DNA from 3 places in the Paenarthrobacter aurescens genome. Region 3 is predicted to be linked to each of the others. Evidence: predicted binding sites of a transcription regulator. Region 3 holds the regulator's gene; each other region holds the start of a gene.
The links. The regulator HrcA, encoded in region 3, represses chaperone genes, less so after heat shock. The targets are predictions, from matches to a motif close to TTNGCACTCGNNNNNNNCGAGTGCNAA.
Positions count from the first base shown of each region.

Region 1: a site for HrcA is predicted at 3,061-3,087, ahead of groL (chaperonin GroEL). Genes of this name have one in related genera too.
Region 2: a site for HrcA is predicted at 6,327-6,353, ahead of ABI796_RS13465 (FmdB family zinc ribbon protein). Genes of this name have one in related genera too.

Region 1 covers NZ_CP157456.1:994,493-1,004,256, reverse strand. Annotated here, with positions in the region: gene ABI796_RS04815 (ribonuclease HI family protein) at 22-1,041, opposite strand; gene groL (chaperonin GroEL) at 1,252-2,877, opposite strand; gene ABI796_RS04805 (cold-shock protein) at 3,200-3,403, opposite strand; gene ABI796_RS04800 (LytR C-terminal domain-containing protein) at 3,578-4,228, opposite strand; gene ABI796_RS04795 (DUF3263 domain-containing protein) at 4,278-4,613, opposite strand; gene ABI796_RS04790 (uracil-DNA glycosylase) at 4,720-5,490, shown strand; gene ABI796_RS04785 (siderophore-interacting protein) at 5,560-6,399, shown strand; gene ABI796_RS04780 (threonine/serine exporter ThrE family protein) at 6,476-7,963, opposite strand; gene ABI796_RS04775 (peptidoglycan bridge formation glycyltransferase FemA/FemB family protein) at 7,991-9,307, opposite strand; gene ABI796_RS04770 (peptidoglycan bridge formation glycyltransferase FemA/FemB family protein) at 9,419-9,764, opposite strand, start outside.
Region 2 covers NZ_CP157456.1:2,904,716-2,914,479, reverse strand. Annotated here, with positions in the region: gene guaA (glutamine-hydrolyzing GMP synthase) at 1-789, shown strand, start outside; gene ABI796_RS13475 (DUF4011 domain-containing protein) at 948-5,105, shown strand; gene ABI796_RS13470 (RcpC/CpaB family pilus assembly protein) at 5,132-5,941, opposite strand; gene ABI796_RS13465 (FmdB family zinc ribbon protein) at 6,005-6,268, opposite strand; gene ABI796_RS13460 (5-formyltetrahydrofolate cyclo-ligase) at 6,413-7,027, opposite strand; gene galU (UTP--glucose-1-phosphate uridylyltransferase GalU) at 7,126-8,061, shown strand; gene ABI796_RS13450 (GNAT family N-acetyltransferase) at 8,073-8,684, shown strand; gene ABI796_RS13445 (hypothetical protein) at 8,830-9,720, shown strand; gene ABI796_RS13440 (SDR family oxidoreductase) at 9,727-9,764, shown strand, end outside.
Region 3 covers NZ_CP157456.1:2,255,676-2,265,126, forward strand. Annotated here, with positions in the region: gene ABI796_RS10425 (PhoH family protein) at 1-712, opposite strand, end outside; gene ABI796_RS10430 (GerMN domain-containing protein) at 1,154-2,026, shown strand; gene ABI796_RS10435 (16S rRNA (uracil(1498)-N(3))-methyltransferase) at 2,083-2,856, opposite strand; gene dnaJ (molecular chaperone DnaJ) at 2,859-3,986, opposite strand; gene hrcA (heat-inducible transcriptional repressor HrcA) at 4,037-5,044, opposite strand; gene ABI796_RS10450 (DUF3097 domain-containing protein) at 5,255-6,106, shown strand; gene ABI796_RS10455 (DUF4870 domain-containing protein) at 6,229-6,642, shown strand; gene hemW (radical SAM family heme chaperone HemW) at 6,646-7,875, opposite strand; gene lepA (translation elongation factor 4) at 7,876-9,451, opposite strand, start outside.

The sequences.
Region 1 (9,764 bases), 1.3 Mb from region 3:
TCTGTGCTGGGCTCTCAGCGTCTAGCCTTCAACAGTCCCCTGGTGGAAACGCAGCCGCCATTGTCCACGGTCCAGCATCCAGATAGAACTGCGTAGCGCTGAGCCTTTGGGTGCAAAGCTGCGGTAGTTCAGCAATATGGTGTTTTCACTCAGACGATCCGCGCTGAGCAATTCCAGTTCAGTGGGCTCGCCGGGGTCCTCTTCCAAAGCCACCATCATGGCGTCCCGGGTCCAAAACCTGCCCGAACTGCCAATCTCAGCGAAGTCCGGGTGGAGCAGCACCCCGATCCTGCCAATGTCCGCCCTGACGTCCGGCCGGAGCAGTTCCCGCTCCAATGCCAGGACTGTGTCCTCGGCTGACAACTGCTGAGCTGAGGCGTCGTCGTCCAGCTCGCTGAAAAGATCAGCCTGGCCAAAGATGCCGGATTCGCCAAAGAGTGTGGGCTCAAAATGCGGGCGGGGACTGCGATCAGCCTTGAGGGTTGCAGAACCAGCCGTGAGAGAGGAGGCACCAGCACCGGCAGGGACAGGCGTCGAAGAATGGGCCAGACGTACTTCCTTATCGTCTTCCCGGGCGCCAGGGTAGCCGGGCCCGGCCCGGTGCGCTACGCCCTGCTGGTAGGCGGTAGCAACGGCTCGTGCGCGCTCATCAGCAGCTTCGTTGAGATCGTGGCCAGCGTGGCCTTTTACCCACTCGAACGTATATTTGCGGCCCACAATCGCTTGGTCGATGTCTTTGAGCAGGTCCACGTTAAGCACGGGCTTGCCGTCGGCCTTTCGCCAGCCCTTGCGCTTCCATCCCGGCATCCACTTGGTGATGCAGTTGATGACGTACTGGCTGTCGCACAGGATCAGCAGCTCTTCCTGGGGCACATGAGCCGTGGACCGGAACAAGTCCAGGACGGCCATCAATTCGCCTTGGTTATTGGTTCCGTGCGGCCAACCGCCTGCTCGCCAACAGGAGTCATCAACGTACCAGGCCCAACCGGCCGGCCCAGGATTACCGAGGGCGGACCCATCGGCGGCAGCAATAATCGTCATGGGTTAATCCTGCCAGACCCCACCGACACTAAAATCATGCCGGCACCCAACTGAGCAGCAGTAGATGTCTCTATGAGCGTTCCGAAGGGCATTTACTCCTACCTCCTTGCAGGCGGAAGCCAAGGGTGCCGACGCAAAACGGCGGCCCCCACCAAAACTGGTGAGGACCGCCGTCGTGATTCTTGGTGCTGTAAAGCTACAGCGGAAGGCTTAGAAGCCGCCCATGCCGCCCATGTCGTCGCCGCCGGGAGCCGGAGCGTTCTTCTCAGGCTTGTCAGCAACTACAGCCTCGGTGGTCAGGAAGAGACCAGCGATGGAAGCAGCGTTCTGGAGAGCCGAGCGGGTGACCTTTACGGGGTCGTTGACGCCGGCAGCCAGAAGGTCTTCGTAGACGCCCGTGGCAGCGTTCAGGCCGTGGCCCGAAGGCAGGCCGCGAACCTTGTCCACCACAACGCCCGGCTCGAGGCCGGCGTTGAAGGCGATCTGCTTCAGCGGAGCATCGATTGCAACCTTGACGATGTTGGCACCGGTTGCCTCGTCACCCTGGAGGGTGAGGTTGGCGAATGCCTTGGCGCCTGCCTGGATGAGGGCTACGCCACCACCGGCAACGATGCCTTCTTCAACGGCAGCCTTTGCGTTGCGGACTGCGTCCTCAATGCGGTGCTTGCGTTCCTTGAGCTCAACTTCGGTTGCGGCACCGGCCTTGATGACTGCAACGCCGCCGGCCAGCTTGGCCAGGCGTTCCTGCAGCTTCTCGCGGTCGTAGTCGGAATCGGAGTTCTCGATCTCGGCGCGGATCTGGGCTACGCGGCCTGCGATCTGCTCGGCGTCGCCGGCACCTTCAACAATGGTGGTCTCGTCCTTGGTGACAACAACCTTGCGGGCGGTGCCGAGGAGTTCCAGGCCAGCGTTTTCGAGCTTGAGGCCAACTTCTTCGGAGATGACCTGGCCACCGGTGAGGATGGCGATGTCGGCCAGCTGAGCCTTGCGGCGGTCACCGAAGCCCGGAGCCTTGACGGCAACAGACTTGAAGGTGCCACGGATCTTGTTGACGATCAGGGTGGCCAGGGCCTCGCCCTCGATGTCTTCGGCGATGATCAGCAGCGGCTTGTTGGACTGCATGACCTTCTCCAGAACCGTGACGAGTTCCTTCACGTTGGAGATCTTGGAGTTCACGATCAGGATGTACGGGTCTTCGAGGACCGTTTCCTGGCGCTCAGCGTCGGTGACGAAGTAAGCGGAAATGTAACCCTTGTCGAAGCGCATGCCTTCGGTGAGTTCGAGCTCCAGGCCGAAGGTGTTGGATTCCTCGACCGTGATGACGCCTTCCTTGCCCACCTTGTCCAGGGCTTCGGCGATCAGGCTGCCGATTTCAGGATCGCCGGCGGAGATGGAAGCCGTAGCTGCAATCTCTTCCTTGGTCTCGATTTCCTTGGCGGAGGCCAGCAGTTCGCTGATGACTGCCTCAACAGCCTTCTCGATGCCGCGCTTGAGGGACAGCGGGTCGGCGCCGGCGGCAACGTTGCGCAGGCCTTCCTTCACCAGTGCCTGAGCAAGAACAGTTGCAGTGGTAGTACCGTCGCCAGCGACGTCATCCGTCTTCTTGGCAACTTCCTTGACCAGTTCTGCACCGATCTTCTCGTAAGGATCGTCCAGCTCGATCTCCTTGGCGATGGAAACGCCATCGTTGGTGATCGTGGGGGCGCCCCACTTCTTTTCGAGGACGACGTTGCGTCCACGCGGGCCGAGGGTGACCTTGACGGCGTCTGCGAGGATGTTCAGGCCCCGCTCGAGGCCGCGGCGTGCCTCTTCATCAAATGCAATGATCTTGGCCATAACGGCGGTAGTCCTTTCGGGACAGTCGTTAAGAAGGTACCTGTCAGATGGGGTGCCCGCGACGGACGGTCCTTTGCTTGCGGCCTCTGTATGCCCCGCGCTCCGAACCTCACCCCACCAAGGTGTTTCTTGATCCTCCGCAGGTCCGCCGCCCATCCAATACCGGGGTTAGCCGGGCCGGACTTAGCAGTCGAACCATAGGAGTGCTAAATCAATAATTAGCACTCGACCGGGGAGAGTGCAAGCAGAGATGCCACTTTGCTCCATAAACAAAGGGGTTTCAGCCGAGGGCTGACGGGATGGGCGTTGAGGCCGCGATGAGCTAAGCGACGCGGACGCCTTCGGCTTGCGGGCCTTTCTGGCCCTCCCCCAACTCGAACTCAACCCGCTGGCCTTCTTCCAGGGCGCGGAAGCCATCCATCTGGATAGCGGACCAGTGCACAAAGACGTCGTCACCGGATTCATCCACAGTGATGAATCCGTAGCCTTTTTCGGCGTTGAACCATTTGACGGTTCCCAAAGCCATGATGCCCACACTTTCACAGTAGCCAAGACCGGTTGCCGGGATCTCCGTACCGGAATCAATCCACTGTAACCACAGTCACCATCACTGCGCTGCCGTGGACGGGCAGGGCAGCGCTTTTGTTATTGAGGCTTAACCGAGTTGGAGCTTGAACGCTCCGTCATGGCGGCCGGGTGGCTACTGGAAGCCGGGGCCGGCAACAACCACCAGAGGCTGTTGAACCTCAGGTGTTTCCACAATGGTTTCAATACCCAGCAAGGTTCCCAGCGCTTCGGCGTTGGCCTTCTGCTCGGGAGCGTTGTAGAAGATCACGGACGTTTGCTGAGGCAGTCCGCCCCAGTTTCCTACCGTGCTCAGTGCCCAACCGTCACCCTGAACCAGGCCTGCTACCCGTCCGGCCAAGCCAGCGGTCCCAGCCCCGTTGTACACGGCCACCGGAGTGGTCTTGTCCACAGGAGCTGAGGACGCAGTGGCAGAAGGAGATGCCGACGGCGTCGGTTCAGCAGTCGCTTCGCCGCCCGGTTCGCCCGACGCAGTGGGTTCGCCCGAAGGGGTGGGGGCGCTGCCCGATTCAGTGGGCGCAGCTGAGGGTGCCGTAGACGTCTGCTGGGGTGCCGGCGTCGTGATGTTTGACGCAGCGCCCGGCGCTACCAACCCAAGGTTGGGGAGGATCAGGAAAGCCACCAGCCCGAGTACCAAGGCAACGGCCCCTACGGTCAGGACCGGCCACAAAGTGGGGCGGGCGGTCTCTTGGGCATCGCGGTGAACGCCCTGGCGGGACGTGTTCTGCGGGACCTGATCGAATTCGTCCTTGGCATATTTGGTCATGGTGAAGCGTTGTCCTTGCTGGTTGCTGCTGACTGATCAGCTTGGCGATTTACGCGTCGGACCCCAAGCGACGTGCAGTCCTCGCGCGCTGGCGGGACGTACGTAGTCTACGCAGTCTCTTGACGAGCATGGGATCGTGGGCCAACGCGTCCTCGGTATCGATCAGCGCGTTCAGGATCTGATAATAGTGTGTGGCGGAGAGACCGAACAGCTCGCGAATGGCCTGTTCTTTGGCCCCTGCGTACTTCCACCACTGCCGCTCCAGCGCCAGCATCTGCTGGTCCCGTTCACTCAATGGGGAGTCGCTGCGGGTCTCGGCTGCGAGGTCCTCGAGCGCGAAACCGGTAGCTTGCGACGCCATCGGCTCCGGTGCTGGTTCTGCCACGGCACACTCCTTCGACGCTTGTTGGGGGAAAATGTCCTACCCCCATGTTACGGGCGAATAACAACGCTGTCATTCGTGGGGACGACGCCGCGCGGGGGACAATGGCGTGGTGAATGGCGAGGATGCACTCTTTGATCTTGAACCTGCCAATGCGGCCGAGCCAGGCTTCGCGGCGCTCTGTGAGCTGCCACTCGAAGAGCTCATCTCTGCCGACTGGGCAGAGGCGTTGCGTCCGGTTGAAAGCCAACTCCGTGAGACGCTGAGCTTCGTGGCCGGCAGGTCCTCCAACGGCGCGCACGTTCTCCCCGGGCCCACCAACCTGCTGCGGGCCTTCAAGCAGCCGCTCGCCGACGTCAAAGTCCTGATCCTCGGCCAGGATCCCTACCCGACTCCTGGCCATGCGATCGGGCTTTCATTCGCCGTGTCCCGTCCAACGCGGCCCATTCCACGAAGCCTGGCAAACATCTACCGCGAGCTTCACGACGACCTCGGCCTGCCACCCCGGGTGCACGGTGACCTCAGCGCCTGGACCGAACAAGGCGTCCTGCTCCTGAACCGCGTCCTGAGCGTCGAAGCGGGGAACGCCGGCTCTCATCGTGGCAAGGGATGGGAAGCGGTGACGACGGCGGCCGTTACCGCCGTCGCCAACCGTACGGACGGTGCGGGGCGGCAGAGGCCGCTGGTGGCGATCCTGTGGGGCAAGGACGCCCAGAGCGTCACGCCGCTGCTGGACGGGGCGCCGTCGATCGCTTCGGTCCATCCGAGTCCGCTCTCCGCATCACGAGGATTTTTCGGCTCAAAGCCCTTCAGCCGGACCAACGAACTGCTGGTGGGCATGGGTGCTGAGCCCATTGACTGGGAACTGCCGGTTCTGTAACCAATACCGCGCTGTAACCTTCGACTCATACCCAGCCAGCATGCAGAGAATTAGCTTAGGCTTACCTACATGACTGCACTCCCCGTCACTTCGTCCGCCTCACGCAAAACCCGCCCGCAGGTCAACCTGACCGTTTTGAGCAACGAACGCCTGTCACCGCACATGGTGAGGATCGTGGCAGGCGGACCCGGATTCAGCGATTATGTGAACAACGAATACGTGGACCGCTACGTCAAAATCGTCTTCCCCCAACCCGGCGTCGAGTACGAGCTCCCGTTGGACTTGTGGGCTATCCGCGAGACCATGCCGCGCGAGCAGTGGCCCCATACCCGCACCTACACCATCCGCTGGGTGGACCTGGAAGCCCGGGAACTGGCCATCGACTTTGTGGTCCACGGCGATGAAGGACTGGCTGGTCCCTGGGCTGCCACAGCAAAGCCCGGCGACTCCCTGACCTTCACCGGCCCAGGTGGCGCGTACAACCCCGCACCCGAGGCTGACTGGTATCTCTTCGCCGGCGACGACGCCGCGATCCCGGCTATCGCAGCCTGTGTTGAGAGCCTCACTCCCGATGCCCGCGGCTCAGTATTCCTTGAGGTGGACAACGAGGCGGATATTCTTCCCATCAACGCGCCCACCGGCGTGGAATTGCACTGGTTGCTCCGGCAAGGCGTCCAAGCGGGTTCCAGCAACCTGCTGTTGGAAGCGCTCAGGAACACCGAGTGGCTGCCCGGACGCGTTGACGTCTTCGCCCATGGTGAACGGGGCTACATGAAGGGGCTCCGGGAGATCTTCTTTGCCCAACACGGCCTGGAGAGGTCGCAAGTCTCGCTGTCCGGGTACTGGGCCCAGGGCCGCGTGGAGGAAGTCTTCCAGGCTGAGAAGAAGCTCCCCGTAGGCCAGATCTAGCGTCAGGGCTGATCCGGCATCAGTCTTTAAAGCCGAACGGCGCCGCCCCATGGCGGCGCCGTTCGGCTTTCGTGGTTTATCGTCTGCGTACCCTGCGGCGTTCGTTGCTGGACAGGCCCTTTGTGAGCGGCCTGGCCAGGTTGTCGCCGAGCACAATGCCCGCAGCGACTCCCAGGACGATCGCACCGGCGTTGAGCATGCCGCCTGCACCGATCAGGATGTTCCCGCCTTCAACCGTGAGAGCGTACATGGAGCGGAAAATAGTCAGACCCGGCAACAGGATCAATGCTGCGGGAACAGCAACTACCAGCTGCGGAGCACCAAGTTTGAGCGCCACCACACGGCCCAACAAGCCAATCACCACCGCAGCGACTGCCGGCGACAAACGGTCACCGAGCCCGGCTTCGCCCACCGCCCATAAGGTGAAGAAGCCCAGCAAGCCGACTGCCGCCGTCGGGATCAGCAGCCGCATCTGAGTCTGTTCGGTGACGCCGATTGCCACCACAGCTACAGCAATGAGGATCGCCTGGATCCACAAAGGGTAAGCGTCGGGGAAGGTTTGTGTGACATCCAGAACAGCGCTGCCCATCAGCGTTCCGACGACGACGGCCACGCCGATTCCCGCAACAATGGCACCGAAGGTGAGCAGCGTGGAGAGGAAGCGGCCTGCAGCCGTTACGGGGAATCCGTTAATGGCATCCTGCACGGACGAGACGAGGCGGCCGGTGGGTAGCAGCAGCAGGATTCCTCCCGCCACCACAATGGATGGAGCAATTTCCACCCCCGCCCAGCGCAGCATCAGGGCGATGAACGTGACAAGGAACGCACACGCCATGGTGTTGAAGAAGTCCGCTGTCCGCCACCTGACAAGCTGCCGTGAAAGCAGGCTGATCAGGATATTGGAGCAGAAGGCAACCGCGGATGCGCCCAGGCCCCCACCCAGAACGCCCACGAACACTGCGGCGAAGATGCCGAACGCGATGGTGACCATCCACCGCGGGAAGGGTTTCGCGCTACGGATGATCTCGTTCAACCTGCGCACGGCTTCGTCGCGGCCCACTCCCCCTGCCACGATGTCCGTGACAAGTTGATGAACCTGGGCGAGGCCGGCGTAGTTGTTGGTCCAGGAGCGGACTACACGCAGCAGCGTGATGGGAGTCTGGTCCTTGGGCGCATAGTTGATAGCCACCGACTGGTTGGTGATGTCCACTTCAACGTTCTTCAGGCCAAGAGCTGCAGTGACCGCAATCATGCTGGTCTCCACTTCGAGGGCACCGGCACCGTAACGGAACATGACTTCTGCCAGATGAAGCGCGAAGTCGATGGTTTTGCGGGCCGAAGCGTCCACACCTACTACTTGAATGGTGGGGTTGGCGTAAGGACTTCCGGCCAGCCTGTCCACAATATTCATAGGAGCGGTGGGCGGGCTGTCGCCTTGAACCAGACGCATCAGCATGCGTTTGGCGTTGACGTTCTGCCGCACTTGGGATGGCCGCAACGGCTGGGTTTTGGGCAACCCGTCTGTAGGGGGCCTGTTGGCGGACCCGTCAGGGCGTTCAGTCACGCGGTGATCCTCCCTTGGCTTGTGTGATTAGCGATTCCTCCGAAATTTTCCTACTACCGGCAATTTCTCAAGGGGCAATCGTCCCAGAACTGTCTGGGCGGCCCCTGCGAGCTTCCTGACCGCGCGGTAACCGTGGAAGACGAGCGGGTTTACCGGGGCCACAAAATCGCCCACCAGCTGAACTACCTCGCCGCCGAAGCCCTTCTTGAACTCGTAGCCGCCGTGGCCGGTTTCGTCCTGGCCCTGGATCCCGAACGTGCCGTAGAAGTTGTAGCGCGAGTATCCGTTGTTCAGGGCGTGCAGCATCATGCCCCAGTAAAGGGAGGTGGCGCCGTTGAAGTAGATGTAGTCCTGAACCGTCCCGCCGATGACGCACACCAGTTCGTCCCCTGAGCATGCAAAATGGATTGCTGCCACGGTGGCCACACCCACAGAGTCCGGGAAGCGCTCAATATCCTTGAGGCTGCGCTCGTAGCTGTCCACCAGGTCCTGGACAACCTTGATGCGGTTGGCCTTCTTCTTGCTGCCGGTTTCCTCCACCTCGCGCTTGAGGTCGGCCAGGGTCTTGGACTCGGCGTCCAGCCGCTTCGTGATGGAGGCCCGGTATTCCGGAATGTTGATCTTGGCCATCATGAGCTTGGTGAACTCATCGGAGGTATTGCGCAGGAGTTGCTCGTAGTACTCGCGTTCGCGGTACGTAAAGCCCTTCTCATCGCCGGCAGTGCTGAGGGCGTTGTAGAAGTCATCCAGCGTTTCCAGCGTGGCCTGTTCCAGGTAAACGCCGTTCTTCTCCGCTTTACGGATGGCCTTGCGGGTGCGGTAGTTCATCCCCATGATGAGCTCTTCGGAATCGGCGATCCCATCCAGCTGCTTGATGAACATCCAGTTGATGTTGGCGAAGTTCATGTCGAAGCCCTGGTGCTTGAAGCCCAGGCCCTCAAGCTCCTTCAACAACGGGCGGTTGTCCTCAACCTCGGGGTGCTCAGCGCCTTCTTCGTCCCGCGCGATGTACCGGATGTTGGGCGAGATTCGCAGTTCGGCGGCCTTCTTCGAAGCCGCATGCTTCTTCAACTGCTCGACGACGAACCGAACCACTGCGGGGTCGCTGTAGTCCATCAGTGGTCCCTTGGCGCAGTCGGCGGTCTTGTACCCGATCCGGTTGGAGGTGTACACGAGCTTTCCCGCAGCAATTAGGCTGCCGTTTCGCCTCACTCCAAAGAGTTCGACTTCCTGTCCCCGGGCACGCTGGAAGCGTGTGAGATCGAGGGACTGGATAAAGCTGCCCTGCGGGTGTCCCTTGGCGAATGTCTCGAAATCAGCGTCACTGAGAATCACGAATTCCATGTCGGTTCCAGCCTCAATCGGAGTCAAAGAAATTACCTCACCTAAAAGTAGATTGCACCCGTTGGTGGCCGGGGCGGGCCTGAAGTTAGCTTGCTGGCTGCGGGTGGGGCCTCAGTAGAACTGGCCGCCGGTGCGCATGGTTTCGAGTCGACGGAAGATGCGCTCCGCACCCTTGAGCCACAGTTTGTGGCGGACGGGCCCCAAGACATGGTCGTAACAGCCCACGAAGTCCGTCACGGTCTTGCTGAAGCTCGTTTTGAACGAACCCAGGCCATAGAGCGGGTGAGTCTTGTCCTTGATCCTTGCAGCGGGCGGTGTTCCACAGAAGTCGTATTCCACGCACCCCAATTCCTGCATGCGCTGGATGGCCGCCCATTGGACCAGATGCGAGTCGCCGTACTGCTTACGGTTCTGGGTGGACCCACCGTCCTTGTACGTTGCTTTGGAGCCGTAGTTG
Region 2 (9,764 bases), 650 kb from region 3:
GAGCAGGTTGAGCGGGACTTCGTGGCAGCTACCGGCGTCAACCTGTACGTAGCCAACGAGCAAGAGCGCTTCCAATCGGCTTTGGCCGGTGTCAGCGATCCTGAGACCAAGCGCAAGATCATTGGCCGTGAATTCATCCGTGCCTTCGAGGAAGCGGAGCGGGCCATCATCGCCCAAGCCGCTGCCGAAGGTGAAAAGATCAAATTCCTCGTCCAAGGCACCCTTTACCCGGACGTCGTCGAGTCAGGCGGCGGCGAAGGTGCCGCGAACATCAAGAGCCACCACAATGTGGGCGGACTTCCCGAGGATCTGCAGTTCGAACTTGTAGAGCCACTGCGGGCCTTGTTCAAGGACGAGGTCCGGGCCGTTGGAGCCCAGTTGGGCTTGCCGCAGGAAATTGTGGGTCGCCAGCCGTTCCCGGGTCCCGGCCTGGGAATCCGGATCGTGGGTGAAGTGACCAAGGAGCGCCTGGACCTGCTGCGCAAGGCCGATGCCATTGCCCGTGCAGAACTCACGGCCGCAGGATTGGACAACGACGTCTGGCAGATGCCAGTAGTGCTTTTGGCTGATGTGCGCAGTGTTGGCGTGCAGGGCGACGGCCGCACCTACGGTCACCCGATCGTGCTGCGTCCAGTGTCTTCAGAAGACGCCATGACGGCGGACTGGTCGCGGTTGCCCTACGACCTGCTTGCCCGGATCTCCAACAGGATCACCAACGAGGTGGATGGAGTTAACCGCGTGGTGCTGGACGTCACCAGCAAGCCACCGGGAACCATCGAGTGGGAATAGTTCTTTGAGTGGCCGGCTTCCTCTGGGAGGCCGGCCACTCTCGTTGAACCGGGGTCTTTGTCCGCGTAACGGCCCGCAGCTGTGAAATGGACGCTAATTTCGCAGCGGAACAGCGTTGCGGAGCGAGCTGCCCGAGGATTCCCGCTACCCTCGAAAGTATGCCGGTATGGTCCAAGGCGTCTAAAGCTAGTACAGAAAAGAAGGCAGAAGTCGTGTCAGTAGGTCAAGGCCAGGAAGAGGGCTCCGAAGAGCTCCGCAAATGGCTGTCTGGTCTCAAACCCGTCACCGGGGCGGACACGATGCTGCGCTTCGTCAAGACGCCTGAAGGCGCCATCGATCTCAGCAACGCCCACCCGTCCGGGCTGGCGCAGTTGCTCGCAGGCCGGCGAACACGGCTGTCCACACTCATCAGGGATCGCCAGCAGTATTTGGTGGCGGCCAGGGCTGCCCGCAACATCCGGTCCAAAATTTTCGAGCTCAGCAACGACCGCGGCATTGAGGCCGGGTACCTCTCGGCCGGCACTGTGGTGTGGACCTCTGCTGTGGGCGGCAAGCCCCAGCGTGTCTCCGCACCAGTGATGCTCACATCCATTGTTTTGACGGTACGGCCGGGCGAGGACGATTTCGAGCTCCAGCTCACCGAGCAAGCGCGGATGAATCCTGCTCTGGTGCGCCATTTGAAAACGGTCCATGGCATCGTCTTTGACGTCAATGCAGTTGCCCGAATGGCCTACAACACTGCCCGGCTTGATCCTCAGCCGGTCCTGGACCGCTTAGCCACGCTGATTCAGCCGATTCATGGGGCAGAGGTGGAGTTCAACCTGCTGGTCACTACGCTGGCTGACCTCTCAGGCAACCTTGATGATCCCTGGATCAACATGAACAATCCCACGGTGGCGGCCCTCTCGACTGCGGCCAATGGCGGGGACATTGAGCCCGAACCAATCAAGGCAGGCCGTTTCCCCAGCCTGGACCTTCGGGATCCGGCAGATGAACTTCTTTTGCTCGATGCCGACACCGATCAGCAGTATGTTGTGGATGCCGTTCGCGCCGGGGACTCCCTTGTTGTCAGCACTCCGCCAGGAAGCGGCCAGACGCAAACTGCCATCAACGCCATTGGTGCATTGGTGAGCGAGGGCAAGTCCGTTCTGGTGGTGGGAGACAGGCAAGCCAGCCTCGCAGGACTTTCCGGCCACCTTGAATCATTAGGCCTGGAGTCGATGCTCTTCCGGCCAGGAAACGGCACCACCCCGCAGCAACTTAAGGGCCAGCTGGTCCGGGCCATCATGCGCAATGAGAAAGCCCTTGAGCCGCAGCTTGGCAATCTTCACCAGACACTGACCGGTCACCGTCATGCCCTGATGGACCACGTCGCTTCCCTCCATAACGTCCGTGAACGCTGGGGGTGCTCGCCCTATCAGGCAATGCAGTCCCTCGCTGAACTGACCTCCATCCATCCGGCTCCCTCCACGACGGTGCGCCTGAAGCGAAGCGTCCTGGACAACATCAAGGACCGCGAAGAACTTGCCGGACGTCTGCGTCGGGCTGCCGAGCTTGGCAGCTTCAGCCGGGCCTCCACTTCCAGCCCTTGGTACGGTGCCCGGTTGGTGACCCGCAAGGAGACGGAGGAAGCACAGCAGCTCGCCCGTGTGGCCGAGGAGAAGCTACCGGTCCTGCGGGATCGCATGAAGCAGGTGTCCGACCACGCCGAGATTCGCCTGGGCGAAACTTTCACGGAGTGGGGCGCCCAGCTGGAACTGCTGATTGCCGTTCGGGAGAGCCTGGATAAGTTCACCCCGGACATTTTCGACCGGCCGGTGCACGATCTCATTTCTGCCACCGCCAGCTCTGCGTGGCGCCGTGAACGCAATCTTGAGATGCCCTCAATGCAGCGCTCCCGTTTGCGCAGGGTGGCTAAAGAATATGTCCGGCCCGGCGTTCACATCGCGGACCTGCACAGCTCATTGGTTCTGGTCCAGGAGCAGCGGGCTCTGTGGGCGGACTACGCAACAACCCAACGGCACCCGGCCGTTCCCTCCGGCCTTGCCGATCTCGGTGCCCTTTACCGGGAACTCGATGGTGAGCTGCGACGCCTCGGTGATGCCCTCAAGCACACCACCGATGGCGGCTCCCTGCACGGCACACCGTACCTGCAACTCATGGAACGGCTGGAGCGGCTTGTTGCCGATACAGCCACGTTGGAAACACTTCCCGAGCGAACGCTACTCATTGAGGAAATGCGGGAGCACGGACTCGGGGAACTGCTGGCCGACCTTGCTGCCCGCGAGGTCCCGGCGTCGTCCGTAGCCGCCGAACTGGATCTGGCTTGGTGGCAGTCCGCCTTGGAAGCCATGATCAGCGGTGATGACTACCTCGCCATGTCTGACGGGGACTCGTTGCGGCGCCTGGAAGCTGAGTATCGGCTCGCCGATCAAGCACACATTGCCAGTGGTGCCGCCCGCCTTCGCTGGCAGTTGGCCCAAAAATGGCGCCAGGGTCTTCTTGAGCACCCGCGGCAGGCAGAACTGCTCCGTGCCCTGTTGAAGGATGGCCGGGTGACCTTGCCCGCCCTGAGCGCCCAGGCACCGGATCTTGTGCCCCTGCTGGTGCCGGTATGGTCCGTCAGTCCTTACTTGCTCACGGGGGTTCTCCCGGCAGAGCAAAAATTCGACGCCGTGGTGATCATTGATGCCGAATCCACTTCTTTGCAGGCTGTTCTTCCGGCAATCGCGAGGGCACGGCAGGTGGTTGCTTTCGGTGATGCCAAGATTGCGCACGCCCGCACGTTCAGCGTAGCGGTGGAACCCCCTGTTGCCGGCGTGGCCAGCCACGAGAATGTGGACAGTGCATTCAAGGCATTGGCCAGGGTCCTTCCCACCTGGCAGCTGAATTGGGTTTACCGCGCGGTGGATGAGGACCTGATCCTCCAGTTGAGCAAGAACTACTACGACGGCGGCCTGCGCCGTTTGCCCGACGGCAACTCGGTTACAGGCTTGGACCGATCCATCCATGTGGAGTACATTCCCGACGGCACCGGTTTGCCCGGTGCGGATCATGAGGGCGTAGAGTCAGTCACCGCGGAGGTCAACCGCGTGGTGGATCTTGTCTTTGAACACGCCAGGCTCAGGCCCCGTACTTCCTTGGCTGTGGTGACTGCGAGCTTGCGCCATGCTGCCCGGATTGGTGAAGCCATCAGGCTGCAACTGCCCAATCACCCTCTGCTGTCCAGCTTCTTCGGAGCGGGCCCTGAGTCCTTCCGTGTGGTGGACCTCGAGCGCGCCCAGGGTCTGGTGCGTGACCACGTGATCTTCTCTCTGGGGTATGGCCGAACTCCACATGGCCGTGCGCTTCATTCCTTCGGTCCGTTGTCCACTGAGGGCGGGCGCAACCGCTTTGCCCTTGCCATGACGCGTGCCCGGCGCTCCATGCACGTCCTCACGTGCTTCAGGCCTGAGGATCTTGACCTGGATCGTCTGGCTCATGGTGCAGTGGACTTCTACGAACTTCTGGACCGCGAACTCTCCGGAAACAGTAACCTTGGAACCCCTGCCTCCCGTGCTGTAGCCAGCGAACAGGCCTTGGGCGAAGATCCGTTGGTGGCCGATCTTGGCGAACGCTTGCGCGCCCGGGGAGCGCGGGTATGGCACCTTTATGATGGCGTGCTGGATATCGCGGCGGCTGCTGACCCCGTTCACACCATTGGCCGCGAAGGTGCTGAGATTCCCACCCCCGTGGCAATCGAATCCGATGGCACTGAACGGTACCGCCGGATGAGTGTCCGTGAGCGGAGCCGGTTGAGGCCGCAATTGCTGGAGCGCATGGGGTGGCGTTACATGTCGCTCTGGACGATCGAGGTCTTCACCGATCCTTCGTCCTGCGCGGACCGGATCGGCTCCTACTTGGGCCTGGAGAATCACATCGCCCAGTCGGCGTCGGCCCACCGTGGTTTTCTTCACCCGGATGAGGAACCATTGAACCCAGGCAGTGACCAGCCCGTGTTTGCCACCGAATCCGTTGACCATGGTCAAGGCAAAGAGCGTCATGGCCATGTTCATGAGGCAGAGAACGCGAAAGAAGCACCACTGATGAATCAGGAAACAGGCGCGGAAGACCACGCTGCTGAGGACCCCGGCGAAGAGGTCAGTGGCACTTCGGCCCAGGACGCAACGGATCCAAAGTCCACGGGAGCCAAAGCCGGTTCCAGCGGAATTCTTCCCACCAAGGCCGCTGAGGATGATCCGCGGCGGTGGGGCGATGACTCCGGTTACGACCATGAGCAGTGGCTGAAGGAACAGAAGCCGCCGCATTGGGGCTGAACGGCAAGTACTGACTGAGCCGTCCTTCACGGGCTGACCAAAACGAAGAAAAGCTTGCCTTGCGTTGATGCGCCGGCAAGCTTTTCTGCTTGTTGGGGATCGGCAGCCACCACCACCAGGCCTTCGGTGTCACCCGTCCCCAGCCATTCTCCTGGTTTGCCGCCTTGCGCCGACGTCCAGAGGACGGGTAGGGGCCCTGCAAGAATTTGGCTCTGCCTTGATTCGTCATATGACCCGGCTGCTGCGAGGACCACTGTAATCAGTTGGCCGGGGGAGAGAAGCTGGATGGAGGAGGGGTCGGCCATTCGTAGGGGGACAGCAGCGGCTCCGACCGGCGCTCCTGTCAGGAGGCCTGGGCCCAGCAGGCTCGATTCCGAAGGTATTTGCCCCTTGCCCAGAGGGGATGCGAGTTGGCGGCCAACAAGGCCGTTGACGCTGCCGGGGGCTTCGCTGATAGCCAGACCTGGCGGCACCTCAATACTTGTGAAATCAGTTGCAGCAAGGCTGGTCCCCGTTGGGAGGTCCCGGGCTGCCACCAGGATGTTTATGCGCTGCTCCGAGGCGGGGGTCAGTTGTTGGACTGCGATGCCGGCGGCCACACACAACAGGAGCGCTACTGCGAAGCGGCGGTTGCGCAGGATCCAGAAGCCGAACCCGGGGCGTTGTGCACGCAGGCCGGGCCCGGAACCTGGTCCGCTGCGTCGGAATCGTGAACCGGTCCGGACGCGGGAATGCGCTGGAAGGGAGGGGCTTGGGCTTAGCTGCGGCCAATGACTGTCGGCCCGCGATGAGCGTTCGGCGCGGGCGAGGAGGGCGCTGCGTGACATGTGTGGCATGCCGCCACGTTAGTCAGCTGTCCGGGCCGGAAAACAGCGCCCGGTTGCCCTATGTGGAAAACCCTAGCTGCCGGCCGCAGCGGTTGCCGGTGTAGCTGCGGGTGCTGGTGAAGGAGCAGCCGGCGCAGGGGAGACAGTACTGCCCTTCGCGTCGCGGGAATCAGTCCGGTAGAAACCCGAGCCCTTGAAAACGACGCCCACGCTGTTGAACTTTTTCCGCAGCGCGCCCTTGCATTCGGGGCACTCCGTCAAGGAGCTGTCAGAAAAGGACTGGACGATGTCGAAGGCATGGTCACAGTCTTTGCAGGCATATGCGTATGTGGGCACTGAGTTCCTCCTTTAGGACAAAGTTCAGGTCCTGTGCAGCGTCGGCGGAAATTCCGCTTTAGCAGTCGCAGGGCCTGAGTGCTAATTCTATCATCGGTCACCGCGGGACGTGCCAGCGGTTGTGCTGGACCTCACGCGCCGGGCTCAGTTCTCTTCAGGGCCTTCGTGGAGATGCACAACTCCGGACGGGGTCAGCGCCTGGCGCACGGGCCGGTCGAATGCTTCGGCAGGGATGGAGCCTGAAGGTAACAAATCGTCGTCGAACACCACCGCGATGGTGGGCGGGCGGCCGCCGGAGGCATCAAGGCCCTGGAGGAGCCGGTCGTAGTAGCCGCCGCCTTGACCGATCCTGTTCCCATCCCGGTCCACCGCCGTCGCGGGCATGAAAATCCCAGCGGTGCCGGCTATCACAGAGCTTTCAAGGCGTTCGCCCTCCGGCTCGTCTATGGGCGCGTAAGGGGACCGGACAAAGGCCGTTTCAGGTGTCCAGTAGACCCAGCTTAAGAGCCTTCCCGGCTCGCAGACGGGCAAGAGGACCCGGTGTCCGGCCTTATGCAGCGAGGTAATCAGTGGGATGGTGGGTGGCTCGAAAGCCACGCCCAGGTACACGGCAAAGGTAGCGCCTGCATCCGGGGAGACGCTCGCGGCCCAAGCCGTACCGTGCTGTGCAAGTGACTCTCCTGCGCTTGCCAGATGCTCCGGGGTAAGCGTCCGTCTGTGGAGTCGCCGGCTGCTGCGAATGTCTTCCTTCGTTGCCATCTGTGTCCGATCGTGTGGTTGCCGCGTCACGTTTGAGCAGCAGGAGTTCTCCAATGCTGTAATCAAATGTGCCAACGACGCGGCGAGGGGTTTAGCCGATGAAGTGTTCTGTCCGTTACATTAGTCCGGTGACTCTAGAAAACAACGCTGTCCGTAAGGCCGTCATTCCCGCAGCAGGCCTTGGCACCCGGTTCCTTCCCGCCACGAAGGCGATGCCGAAGGAAATGCTGCCCGTGGTGGACAAGCCTGCCATCCAGTATGTAGTCGAAGAAGCAGTCAAAGTGGGCCTGCATGACGTCCTGATGATTACAGGGCGCAGCAAGCGAGCACTGGAAGACCACTTTGACCGTGTGCCGGCTCTTGAAGCCACATTGGCCGAGAAGGGCGATACCGCCAAGCTTGAAGCCATCCAGTCCGCCACCAACCTTGGTGACATCCACTATGTCCGCCAAGGCGACCCGAACGGCCTTGGTCACGCTGTCCTTCGTGCAAAGCAGCACGTAGGTCATGAGCCCTTCGCCGTGCTGCTGGGCGATGACCTGATCGACGCCCGCGAGGATCTGCTGAGCGAAATGATTGCCGTTCAGCAAAAGACCGGCGGTTCCGTGGTTGCCCTCATCGAGGTGGAACCTTCCAAGATCAGCGCTTATGGTTGCGCCGATGTTGAGGCCAGCGGTGAGGACGGCTACGTACGCATCAAGCAACTCGTAGAGAAGCCCTCCCCGGAAGAGGCACCGTCAAACCTTGCCGTGATCGGACGTTACGTTCTGCACCCGGCCGTGTTTGATGTCCTGGAAAAGACGGCTCCCGGGCGCGGTGGAGAAATTCAGCTGACGGACGCCCTTGAGGTGCTCGCTGCCGGCGAAGGTGAAGGCTACGGTGTATACGGCGTTGTCTTCCGCGGCCGCCGCTATGACACCGGGGACAAGCTCAGCTACCTCAAGGCGTGCATCGAGCTCGCTTGCGAACGCGAAGACCTTGGTCCTGAGCTTCGTGAATGGCTGCCCAACTTCACAGCCACGCTTCCCAAATAGACAAATTCATGATGTACGGCTCTGCGATCTGGCCGGTGACGCTGGAAAGCGGAGACCTGCTGCTTCGGCCCATCAGATACCGCGACAAGCGGGAATGGTCCGAAGTCCGTTCGCGGAACAGCGAGTGGCTGGCGCCGTGGGAGGCGTCCAACCCGGCTCCTGGTGGACGCCTGCCCAGCTACCGCCAAATGGTGGGTTCTCTGAATGAGCAGGCCCGTCAATCAACCGCTTTGCCGTTTCTTATTGTGGAGCGAACCGCCGGCTTCCGTGACCCACGGATTGTGGGCCAACTGACGGTCTCTTCCATCGTGTGGGGATCGGCTATGATGGCCACTTTGGGCTACTGGGTTGATAAGGACCGCGCCGGGCGTGGCATCGCCCCTACAGCTGTTGCCATGGCTACTGATCATTGCTTCAGGGTGCTGGGCCTGCACCGCATGGAAATCAACATCCGGCCCGAAAACTCTCCGAGCTTGAGAGTTGTGGAGAAGCTCGGATTCCGTGACGAGGGTTACCGGGAGCGCTACCTGCATATCAACGGCGAATGGGCCGATCACCGTTCCTTCGCGTTGACGGCCGAGGAAGTTCCCGAAGGCCTGCTTCGTCGGTGGCTCAGAGGATAAACGGGCAGGTCATGGGCCTTTTCGCTCATATCTCCAGTCATTTGCGGACTCGCCCACGACACACCGGCCGCAATGCCGCCGCACCCGGTGATTTGCTTCTACGGTTTTGAATGTGGACTTCCCTCTCAGCAGCTCAGTGATACTTGTGGTCACTGTTGCGCTGTGGATGGTCTGGGTGGCGCCTTATGTTCTGCGGAACAGGCGGCAACAAGTCCAAACGGCCGCTGTTCCAGCAGAGGCTTTTGATGACGAACCAGACGAAAAGCAGGCAGGGGTGGTACTGACCTTGGCACCTCAGCAGGAGAAACCAATGGAGACCATGCACAGCAAAGCACCGGCTTCGCCCCAGGATTCCCCAAAGGTGGAGCCCTCATTGCCGAAGGCGCACCCTACGCCTTTCACTATCCGGTATGCCCGGCTCACGCTGGCTTTGGCGGGCCTTGCCCTCTTGGTCACGGCAGCAGTTTCCGGAGTTCTAAGAATCTTGGGTGTCGGCTCGGTGTGGTTGCCGTTGGTGGCCTTCGTCGGCGCGGTACTTGCCGTGGTGACCCTGCGTAAGCTTGCCCTGAGGGACCTCCGTGAACGCAGGGCGCGCCGTGCCGCTCAGGCCGCGCCTATTCCTACACCTGCGCGCTACTTGCCCAAGGAGCCGGTGGTGGAGGCGAAGGAGACCGCGGTTTTCGACGCCGAGGCCACCAGCCGCGAGGCTGCACGGTTGTCCGCCGTTGAGTTGCGGGAGGCAGCGCTGGCTGTTGCTGTGGCCGCGGGAGATAAATCAGCTCACGCAGTCAACGACTCCAAGGGCGCCAGCTGGCAGCCTGTGGAGGTCCCCAAGCCTACGTACGTCGCCGCCGCCAAGGCGCCACGTCCAGCACCCGTTCCCCTGGACCTGCCTGAGGCACCAAAGCCCGTTGGTAAGCCGGTGCTGAAGCAGAACGTCGAGCAGGCTGAGGCAGTAACTTCCGTCATGGCGACGGCCAAGGGTCATAGCGCCCTGAGCAACTTGGACGATGTCCTGCAGCGCCGCCGCGCCTAATAGGCAATGACAGCCATTTGCGTTGCCGGTGGCACAGGCCAGGT
Region 3 (9,451 bases):
TCCCGGCAGCCATCAGGCGTGGAATGGACTCGGGATCCATCATGTCGTGCAAGGCGTCATACAGCGGGCGAAGATAGGGATCGATTTTATCGCTCAGCGTGCCGGGCAGAAAGCCCAGCCTCTCCCCCGCTTCCACTGCGGGCCGGGTCAGGATGATCCGGCTGACTTCCTTGGTCTGCAGGGCCTGCACGGCCTTGGCCATCGCCAGATACGTCTTTCCTGTGCCCGCCGGGCCGATGCCAAAAATCACGGTGTTGTCATCAATGGCGTCAACATAGTTCTTCTGATTCAGCGTTTTGGGCCGTATGGTCTTACCCCTGCTGGAAAGAATGTTGTGCGTCAGGACATCGGCCGGATTCTGGACTGACTGGGCCCTCAAAAGCGAAACCAGCTGCTGGAGGACGTCCGGAGTGACCACGGTTCCTTTTGCTACGAGCCCACGGACTTCCTCCAAAAGGCGCATGACGCGTGGAATAACGGTGGAAGGACCTGTCATGGAAAGCTCGTTGCCCCGGACATGGAAACTTACGTCCTGGAACTGTTCCTCAATGTAGCGCAAGGCTTCGTCGTGGCTGCCCAACGAGTGAACCATCTGGTCGGAGTTGTCGAACGTGACAACTTCCGTGCGCGTACCCGGTAGTGTGTGCGGGAACTCGGTGGGCGGCAGGTTGCCGTTTCCGGTCCTGAGCCGCCCGTTCAAAGATTCACTCATAGTGCTGGCCTCAGGCCTTTTCTCCTCCGGTTGGTCCTATTAACGCCATCGATTCGACATTCGCGACCGCTAAGAGGCGCTCGTCCGAGATGCCGGAATGTCTTCAATCCTACGCCAGCCCGGCGTTCAAGGAACCGAAATCCGCGGCAACACCGGCCCCTCTCCGTCATGTCACACGTTTTGTCTCAACTCCGCATCAAGCGGGTATCAATCCTGTTTCAGTTGGCGCCCGTCCGCCCAATCCCGGCCGACCGCCGTCGACGATGTGCCAAGCTGGCATAGCGGGTGGCATCAGCACCCTGCTGCCCGGCCCTCGCGGCCGGGGATCGGCGGCACCTGCTGCCACACCGGATACATGAAGGCAGGACACCCATTACGGAGCCAGTAACCATCAAAGATGGCGCGCGCAGGCGGACCAAGTCCCTCTCAGCGGTGCCTGCGATGCTTGCTGCCCTTCTGCTGACGGGATGCATTGCCAATGGCGGCGGCAGCGCGGCCGGGGTGACTTCCCCGCCAGTCACCATTGCAGACGCACCAGCCAGCCACGCTCCACTGGAAACTACGCAGGCCTCCACAAAAATACCGGTGTATTGGATTGGCCGCAGCAAGGAAGAGGTCTACCTCTACCGCGAGTTCAGGGACATCTCCAGCGATGGAAACCCCGTAACCACCGCACTGAAGATCATGATGTCCGAAAAGCCATTGGACCACGACTTCTTCACACCCTGGCAGGCACCGGAAAACCTGGCCACGTCCATCTCCGGCAAGAACGTCATCACCGTCGACATCTCCCGGGATGCGTTCAACTCGAACCTCGACGCTGGAATGGCGCAGCGCGCCGTCCAACAGTTGGTCTATACAGCTACAGCAGCAGCCTCCTCCTCAGGCCTGATCAACTCCGGACAACAAATCCAAGTTGTCATCCTGGTTGACGGGCACACGGACTACATGGCCTTCGGCCAAGTCAAACTTGGCCAACCCATGGAACGAAATGCCTCCCTGGTAGCACCTCTGTGGATCATCGACCCCCAAGAGGAAACAACATTGCCAACAGGTGTGGTCAAGTTCAATGGCCGCAGCACGGACAGCTCAAAACCGGTCAGCTGGCAGATTCTCCAAGAAAACAACAAGGGCGAAAAGACCAGCCTTTTCACCGGACAAACCCAAGCCACCGGCGACCCCGGTCAATACGGCGTCTTCAACTTCAGTGCCCAATTGAAGGCCGGAAAATATGAGTTGCGGGTCTCGCAGGTGGACGAAGCCGGCGCAACCATCGAGACGAGCACCGACACCCGCATATTCAACGTCGGATAACCGCGTGCCCTAGGGGCGGCAGCCTACCAACGGCGGTGACTACCAGCGGCCGTTGTCTACCAGCGGCCGAGGACGTCGCTGGCCAGCACGACGGCGGCGGGTCCCGCCGTCGAAGACCTCAAGACATGGTGACCCAACAGTGCCGTCACCGCACCCGCGTCGCTGAGCCGCGTCACCTCACGCGGGGCGATTCCACCCTCCGGCCCCACGATCAGGAGCACCTCGCGGGAAGTCCCTGCCTGTCCTTCCATGACCGCAAGTGTCTCCTCAAGGACAGCCCTTAAGGGGTTCTTCGCATCTTCATGGAGGATGATGGCTGCATCAGCAGCCGCCACGGCTTTCGCCAAGGCGCCTGTGTCCACTATGGAACGTACCTCGGGAATCCAAGCACGTCGCGCCTGTTTGGCTGCCGCAGTGACCACTGACTGCCACTTGGCGTGCGCCTTGACGGCCCTATCGCCTTTCCAGCGCACGATTGCCCGCTCGGACTGCCACGGAATGACTGCATCAATTCCAAGCTCGGTAGCAGTCTCGATGGCTAGTTCGTCGCGATCGCCCTTCGCTAACGCCTGAACCAGGACCAGCCGGATTTCCGGCTGGTCCTCGACGAGGATCTCCGACGCCTGCACGGTGAGGGTGCTCGAACCGGTGTCCATCACGGTGCCGATCAACCGCGCGCCCGCACCGTCCGCTATGTCCACCGGCTCGCCTACAGCCAATCGCTTGACTGTGACAGCGTGGCGGGCTTCAGCGCCCTCCAGGACGAACGTAGAGCCGGGGCTCAACTGACCGAAGCTACCCGCCGGTGCAAAGAAAACCGGGTTGCTCACCGCTACAGGTTACCGAGCTTGTCGCGAAGTTTTGCGAACATCCCGCCGCTGGCCACAAGCTTTCCCTCGGTAAACTGCTCACCGCGGAGCTTGGCCAACTGCTGCAGGAGTTCTTCTTGGGCGGGGTCGAGCTTGGTGGGGGTCTCCACGTGCAAGTGCACCTTCAGGTCGCCTCGGCCGTAGCCCCGGAGGTGCGTCACACCCAGGCCGCGCAGAGTGATGACTTCTCCGGATTGGGTTCCGGCCTTGACGTCAATGTCCTGGGCGCCGTCGAAGGTGTCCAGCTGCAATTCAGTGCCAAGTGCCGCCGCGGTCATGGGCACACTCAGTGTGGCATGGAGGTCGTCGCCTTCACGCATGAACATGGAATCGTTGTTGACCCGGATCTCCACGTAGAGATCACCGGAGGGGCCTCCTGCCGGTCCCGCTTCACCCTGCCCGGAGAGCTGAATGCGCGTACCAGTGGCAACACCGGCGGGAACCTTGATGGTCAGTGAACGGCGGCTGCGGATGCGGCCCTGCCCGCTGCACTCATTGCAGGGGTCCTTAATGACCGTGCCGAAGCCCTCACACGAACCGCAAGGGGCGGTTGTCATGACCTGGCCGAGGATCGACCGGACAGCCCGCTGGACCTGACCGCTGCCACCGCAAATATCGCAGCGTTCCGGGTGTGTCCCCGGGCGGCAGCAACTGCCATCACATGTGGGGCAGATGACGGCGGTGTCCACTTCGAGCTTCTTGTTGACGCCGAACACGGCGTCCTTCAAGTCGATGCGGACGCTGATGAGCGCATCCTGGCCCCGACGGACACGGGAGGCAGGGCCGCCCTGGCCGCCACCCCCGCCAAAGAAGGTGTCAAAGATGTCCTGGAACGCGAAGCCCTGGCCGGCATAGCCGCCACCGTATCCGTTGTCGGTGCCGTTCTCATTGCCCGTGGCGTCGTAGACGCGGCGCTTCTGGGGATCGGACAACACCTCGTAGGCGTGCGTCACGGCCTTGAACTGTTCCGCGACATCCTCGCCCGGGTTTACGTCGGGGTGGAGTTTCCGCGCCAACTTGCGGTACGCCTTTTTGATCTCTTCCCCGGTGGCTTCCGGCGAGACTCCCAAAACGTCATAGTGGCTGCTCAAAGTCGGTATCTCTTCCTTGTTGTACTGCGGATGTTTCCTCGGGCCGGTGTTCAGCCGCCGAGAATGCGGGAAAGGTAACGGGCCACGGCGCGAACGGCTGCCATGGTAGTGGGATAGTCCATGCGTGTAGGACCAAGAATCCCCACTTTGGCTCCGGATCCGTAACCGGTTGCCACGACTGACGCCTCCGCCAGACCGTCGTAAGGATTCTCACGTCCAATGCTTACGGTCACGCCCCGGGGATCATCCCCCATGTCAGACAACAACCGAAGCATGACAACTTGTTCCTCGAGTGCTTCCAGAACAGGCCCAATGCTTAGGGGGAAGTCCACGTTGGACCGGGCCAGGTTCGCTGTTCCGGCCATCAGGATCCGCTCTTCACGGCTGGTGTCGCTCAATGACTGCAGCCCTTGGGCCAAAGTCTGCGCCAGGCCGCGAAGCTCCGGAGGACAAAGTGCCACCACCGACGGAAGTACCTGCGGCAAAAGAGCCAGCTGGGTGCCTGCAATATTGCCCAGGAACCGGGACCTCAGAAGCATTAGCGCCTCGTTGCCCACATCGGTGCCGGCATCGATGACCTTCTGCACCACGCTACCGGTGTCAGCGATCAACACCACGAGGACCTGATGAGGGGCCAGCAGGACGAATTCCACGTGACGGACCAACGCCCGGTGTGACTGCGGGTACTGAACGACCGCCACCTGGTTTGTCAGCTGGGACAGAAGCCTTACTGTGCGCTCCAGGATGTCGTCAACATCATCAGGACCCTCAAGTAAGGAGTGGATGGCCCGGCGTTCGGCTGCAGATAATGGTTTGACCTGGGAAATGCGGTCAACGAACAAGCGATAGCCCTTGTCCGTGGGGATTCGGCCTGCGCTGGTATGGGGCGCGGCAATAAGGCCTTCTTCTTCCAGGACAGCCATGTCATTCCTGATGGTGGCGCTGGAAACGCCAAGATGGTGGCGTTCTACAAGGGCCTTCGATCCAACAGGTTCCCTGGAATGCACGTAGTCTTCAACGATGGCACGCAGCACCTCGAGCTTGCGCGGCTCACTCATTGCTCCACCTCCTGACGACTGCCTTGGCCCATTCGACCGGTCAACGCGGGGTCTCACCGGAGCCCCACACTTAGCACTCAACATGCCCAAGTGCTAACAAGTCTAGTATGAGCCACCCCGTTGTTAGCATTGAAACCTGCCGTCGGGCGGCTCAGGCCCGCACTATGAACCAGCACACCACCATGAACCAGCACAAAAGGTAGGAATCCCGTGGCTTTGAACAATTGGGGTCCGCAGGATCTTTCCGCTCCAGCCAAGAAGCAACTGCCCGAAGTTGCCGTTCAACGCGGAATGGTCCTTGAGGACGTTCAATCGGGCTGGGTGGGCGAAGTCACGCGTGTGGAGAAATCCGGCGGCATGCATGTGGTATCCCTTGAGGACCGGCGCGGTAAGACCAAGTCCTTCCAACTGGGATTCGGCTTCCTCCTCGAGGGGCAAGCCATCCGGTTGATGCCTCCCGCCCCGCGGGCTGCCACCTCCGCAGTTCCCGCCGGGCGGACGGCTTCAGGCTCGGTGAAAGTGCAGGGTCAGCGGGCCCAGGTAGCGAAGGCCAGCCGGATTTGGGTGGAAGGAAAGCACGACGCCGAGCTTGTGGAGAAGGTCTGGGGTGACGACCTCCGGGTGGAGGGCATCGTGGTGGAACCACTCCATGGCGTTGATGACCTGAAGTCAGCAATCGCAGACTTCAACCCCGGCCCGGGCCGCAGGCTTGGCATCCTCGTGGACCACCTCGTCCCGGGCTCCAAGGAGTCCCGAATCGCCGCCGATGCCATGACAGTACCGGGGGCAGCAGGGAACGTCTTGATTGTGGGACACCCCTATGTGGATGTGTGGCAGGCCATCCGGCCGAAGGTTCTGGGCATTGATGCCTGGCCCGCAGTGCCCCGGGGAATCGATTGGAAAACCGGGATCCTCAGCGCATTCGGCTGGCCGCACGAGACCGCGGAGGACATAGGCTTGGGTTGGCAACGGCTCCTGGGTGCGGTCCGCACTTATGCCGACCTCGAGGCCTCGCTCCTGGGACGGGTGGAGGAAGTCATCGATTTCCTGACTGTTCCCTGATTCGGGCTTCCTCTTGTATCAGTAACTACCGTGTCAATGGGGCGCATGTCCCGGGAAGTGCGCTGGGGCCGGTATTCTTGGACAGCAACACCGCACCATTTTTACAGCAAAGGGAAGACACCGTGGCAGATAACGCTCCTGAAGAACCGGGCAGCGCCGCAGGCCGGCCCCAGTACCATGGCGCGCCTGCCAACGCACTCCCCCTGACGGCCAGCGAGGACAGGCAATGGGCTACCCTGGCCCATTTTGGCGGCATCCTGGGGTGCCTGCCGTCCCTTTTGATCTACTTGATTTTCAAGGATCGCGGACCGTTCACAGCGCAGGAATCCAAAGAAGCACTGAACTTCACGTTGCCTCCCACCATTGCCGCCGTGCTGGCAAACATCCTGGTTTTGCTGCCTGTTGTTGGCAACATCTTCGCCGTCATCGCTACCGCAATCTGGGTGGCCCTGACGTGCTTCTCCGTTTCGGCGGGCATCCGCGTAAACCACGGGCAGCCTCACCGCTACAAAATCAACCTCCGCTGGATTAAGTAGAGGTCAGTCGGGCAGGAGCCTTCGGACTACGGCGTCAGCCAGGAGCCGACCCTTCAGGGTCAGGACGAGCCTGCCCTTGAACGCCTGTACAGGGTCCACCAGTTGGTCGGCAATGAGCCCGGCCATCGCGTGCCGTCCGATCGCGCCCAAGGCATCCACGGACAATCCTGTGCCAAGCCGGGCTTCAAGCATGATCCGCTCGACTTCCCGGGTTTCGGCGTCGAGGGTTTCGCGTCCGGCGGCCGGAGAGCTTCCGCTCCCCAACCTCCCGGCGTAAGCAGTGGGATGCTTAACGTTCCACCACCTGACGCCCCCGACGTGCGAGTGGGCGCCGGGTCCAATGCCCCACCAGTCGTCCCCGCGCCAGTAAGCAAGGTTGTGGCGGCACGCCTGCTCCGGTGTTCGCGACCAGTTGCTGACCTCATACCAGCCCAAGCCCGCTTCGGAGATCATCTTGTCCGCCAGCTCGTACTTGGAAGCGTGGTCGTCGTCGTCAATACCGGGCACCTCACCGCGGCGTATCTGGGCGGCAAGTTTGGTGCCGTCCTCCACGATCAAAGCGTAGGCACTGATGTGATCCGGCTCGTAAGAGAGCGCAGTCTCAAGGGAGAACTGCCAATCAGCCATGGATTCTCCGGGCGTGCCGTAAATGAGATCCAGGCTCACGGCAAGTCCCGCTTCACGCGCCCACTGCACCACCAGGGGTACCCGACTCGGCGTATGGGTGCGGTCCAGCACCTTCAGAACGTGCGGTACGGCAGACTGCATACCGAAGGAGACGCGGGTGAAACCTGCGTCGGCCAAAACCTTCAGGGACTCCGGAGTCACGGAATCGGGATTGGCCTCCGTGGTCACTTCGGCACCGGGCTCAAGGCCCCAATGGTCGACGGCAGCCCGCAGGATCCTTGCCAGATCTTCTGCAGGAAGAAGGGTGGGAGTACCTCCACCAAAGAAAACAGTGCTGAGGGGACGGCGGGGCAAACCTGAGGCATCCAAGGCCACCGAAGCAAAGTCCAGCTCAGAGACAGCCGTGGAAGCGTAGGCATCCTGAGAGGCACCCCCGCCGAGCTCCGTGGCCGTATAGGTGTTGAAATCGCAGTAACCGCATCGGACAGCGCAGAACGGTATGTGGACATAGAGCCCGAACTTGCGGTGCTCGACGCCGGCCAACACCTGCGGAGGCAAAATGCCATCCGCAGGTGCCGGGTCGCCCAAAGGTAGGACGCTGGGCATTTACTTCTTGGCCTTGTCCTTGGATTCATCAGTGGTGAGGGCTGCGATAAATGCCTCCTGGGGCACTTCCACGCGACCCACCATCTTCATGCGCTTCTTGCCTTCCTTCTGCTTCTCCAGCAGTTTGCGCTTACGGGTGATGTCACCGCCGTAGCACTTGGCAAGAACATCCTTGCGGATAGCCCGGATACTCTCACGCGCAATAATGCGTGATCCGATGGCGGCCTGAATGGGCACCTCAAACTGCTGCCTGGGAATAAGCTCGCGGAGCTTGCCAGTCATCATCACACCGTAGGCGTACGCCTTATCGCGGTGGGTGATGGCACTGAAAGCATCAACTTGTTCACCCTGAAGCAGGATGTCCACCTTGACGAGGTCGGCAACCTGCTCGCCGTCGGCCTTCCAGTCCAGCGAGGCGTAGCCCCTGGTCTTGGACTTCAGGAGGTCGAAGAAGTCGAACACGATCTCAGCCAGCGGGATCCAGTAGCGAAGTTCCACACGGTCCTCGGACAGGTAATCCATTCCGCGCATTTGGCCACGGCGGCTCTGGCAGAGTTCCATGATGGACCCAACAAATTCATTGGGCGCCAGAATGGTTGCCGAAACCATCGGCTCGCGCACCTCGGAAATCTTGCCTGTGGGGTATTCGCTCGGGTTGGTGACGTGAATGACTTTTTTGTCCTCGAGCGTTACCTCATACTCCACGTTGGGAGCAGTAGAGATGAGGTCCAGGTTGTATTCACGCTCAAGACGCTCACGGGTGATCTCAAGGTGAAGCAAACCCAGGAATCCTACGCGGAACCCAAAGCCAAGCGCGGCTGAGGTCTCGGGCTCGTAGACCAGCGCAGCATCGTTGAGCATCAGCTTTTCCAGGGCATCACGAAGGACCGGGTAATCCGTTCCATCCAACGGGTAAAGACCGGAAAAGACCATTGGCTTGGCGTCGGCGTAGCCGCTGAGCGACTCCGACGCCGGCTTGGCAAGGTTAGTGACAGTATCGCCAACCTTGGACTGGCGGACGTCCTTCACACCGGTGATCAGGTAACCCACCTCGCCGACGCCCAGGCCCTTGGACGGCGTGGGCTCCGGGGAACTGACACCAATCTCCAAGAGCTCGTGCGTCGCCCGGGTGGACATCATTTGGATGCGTTCGCGCGGGTGGAGCATGCCGTCCACTACACGGACGTAGGTGACCACGCCGCGGTAGGTGTCATAGACCGAGTCGAAAATCATGGCGCGGGCCGGGGCGTCGGGATCACCGACGGGCGCGGGGAGATCGCGGACAATCTTGTCCAGCAGAGCCTCTACGCCTACGCCGGTTTTGCCGGACACCTTGAGAACGTCCTCCGGATCGCCACCGATCAGGTTGGCAAGCTCCGCAGCGTACTTCTCGGGCTGTGCGGCCGGGAGGTCGATCTTATTCAGCACGGGAATGATGGTGAGGTTGTTTTCCATCGCCAGGTACAAGTTGGCGAGGGTCTGCGCCTCAATACCCTGTGCCGCATCCACCAAAAGCACTGCGCCTTCACAAGCTGCCAGGGAGCGGGAGACCTCGTAGGTGAAGTCGACGTGGCCG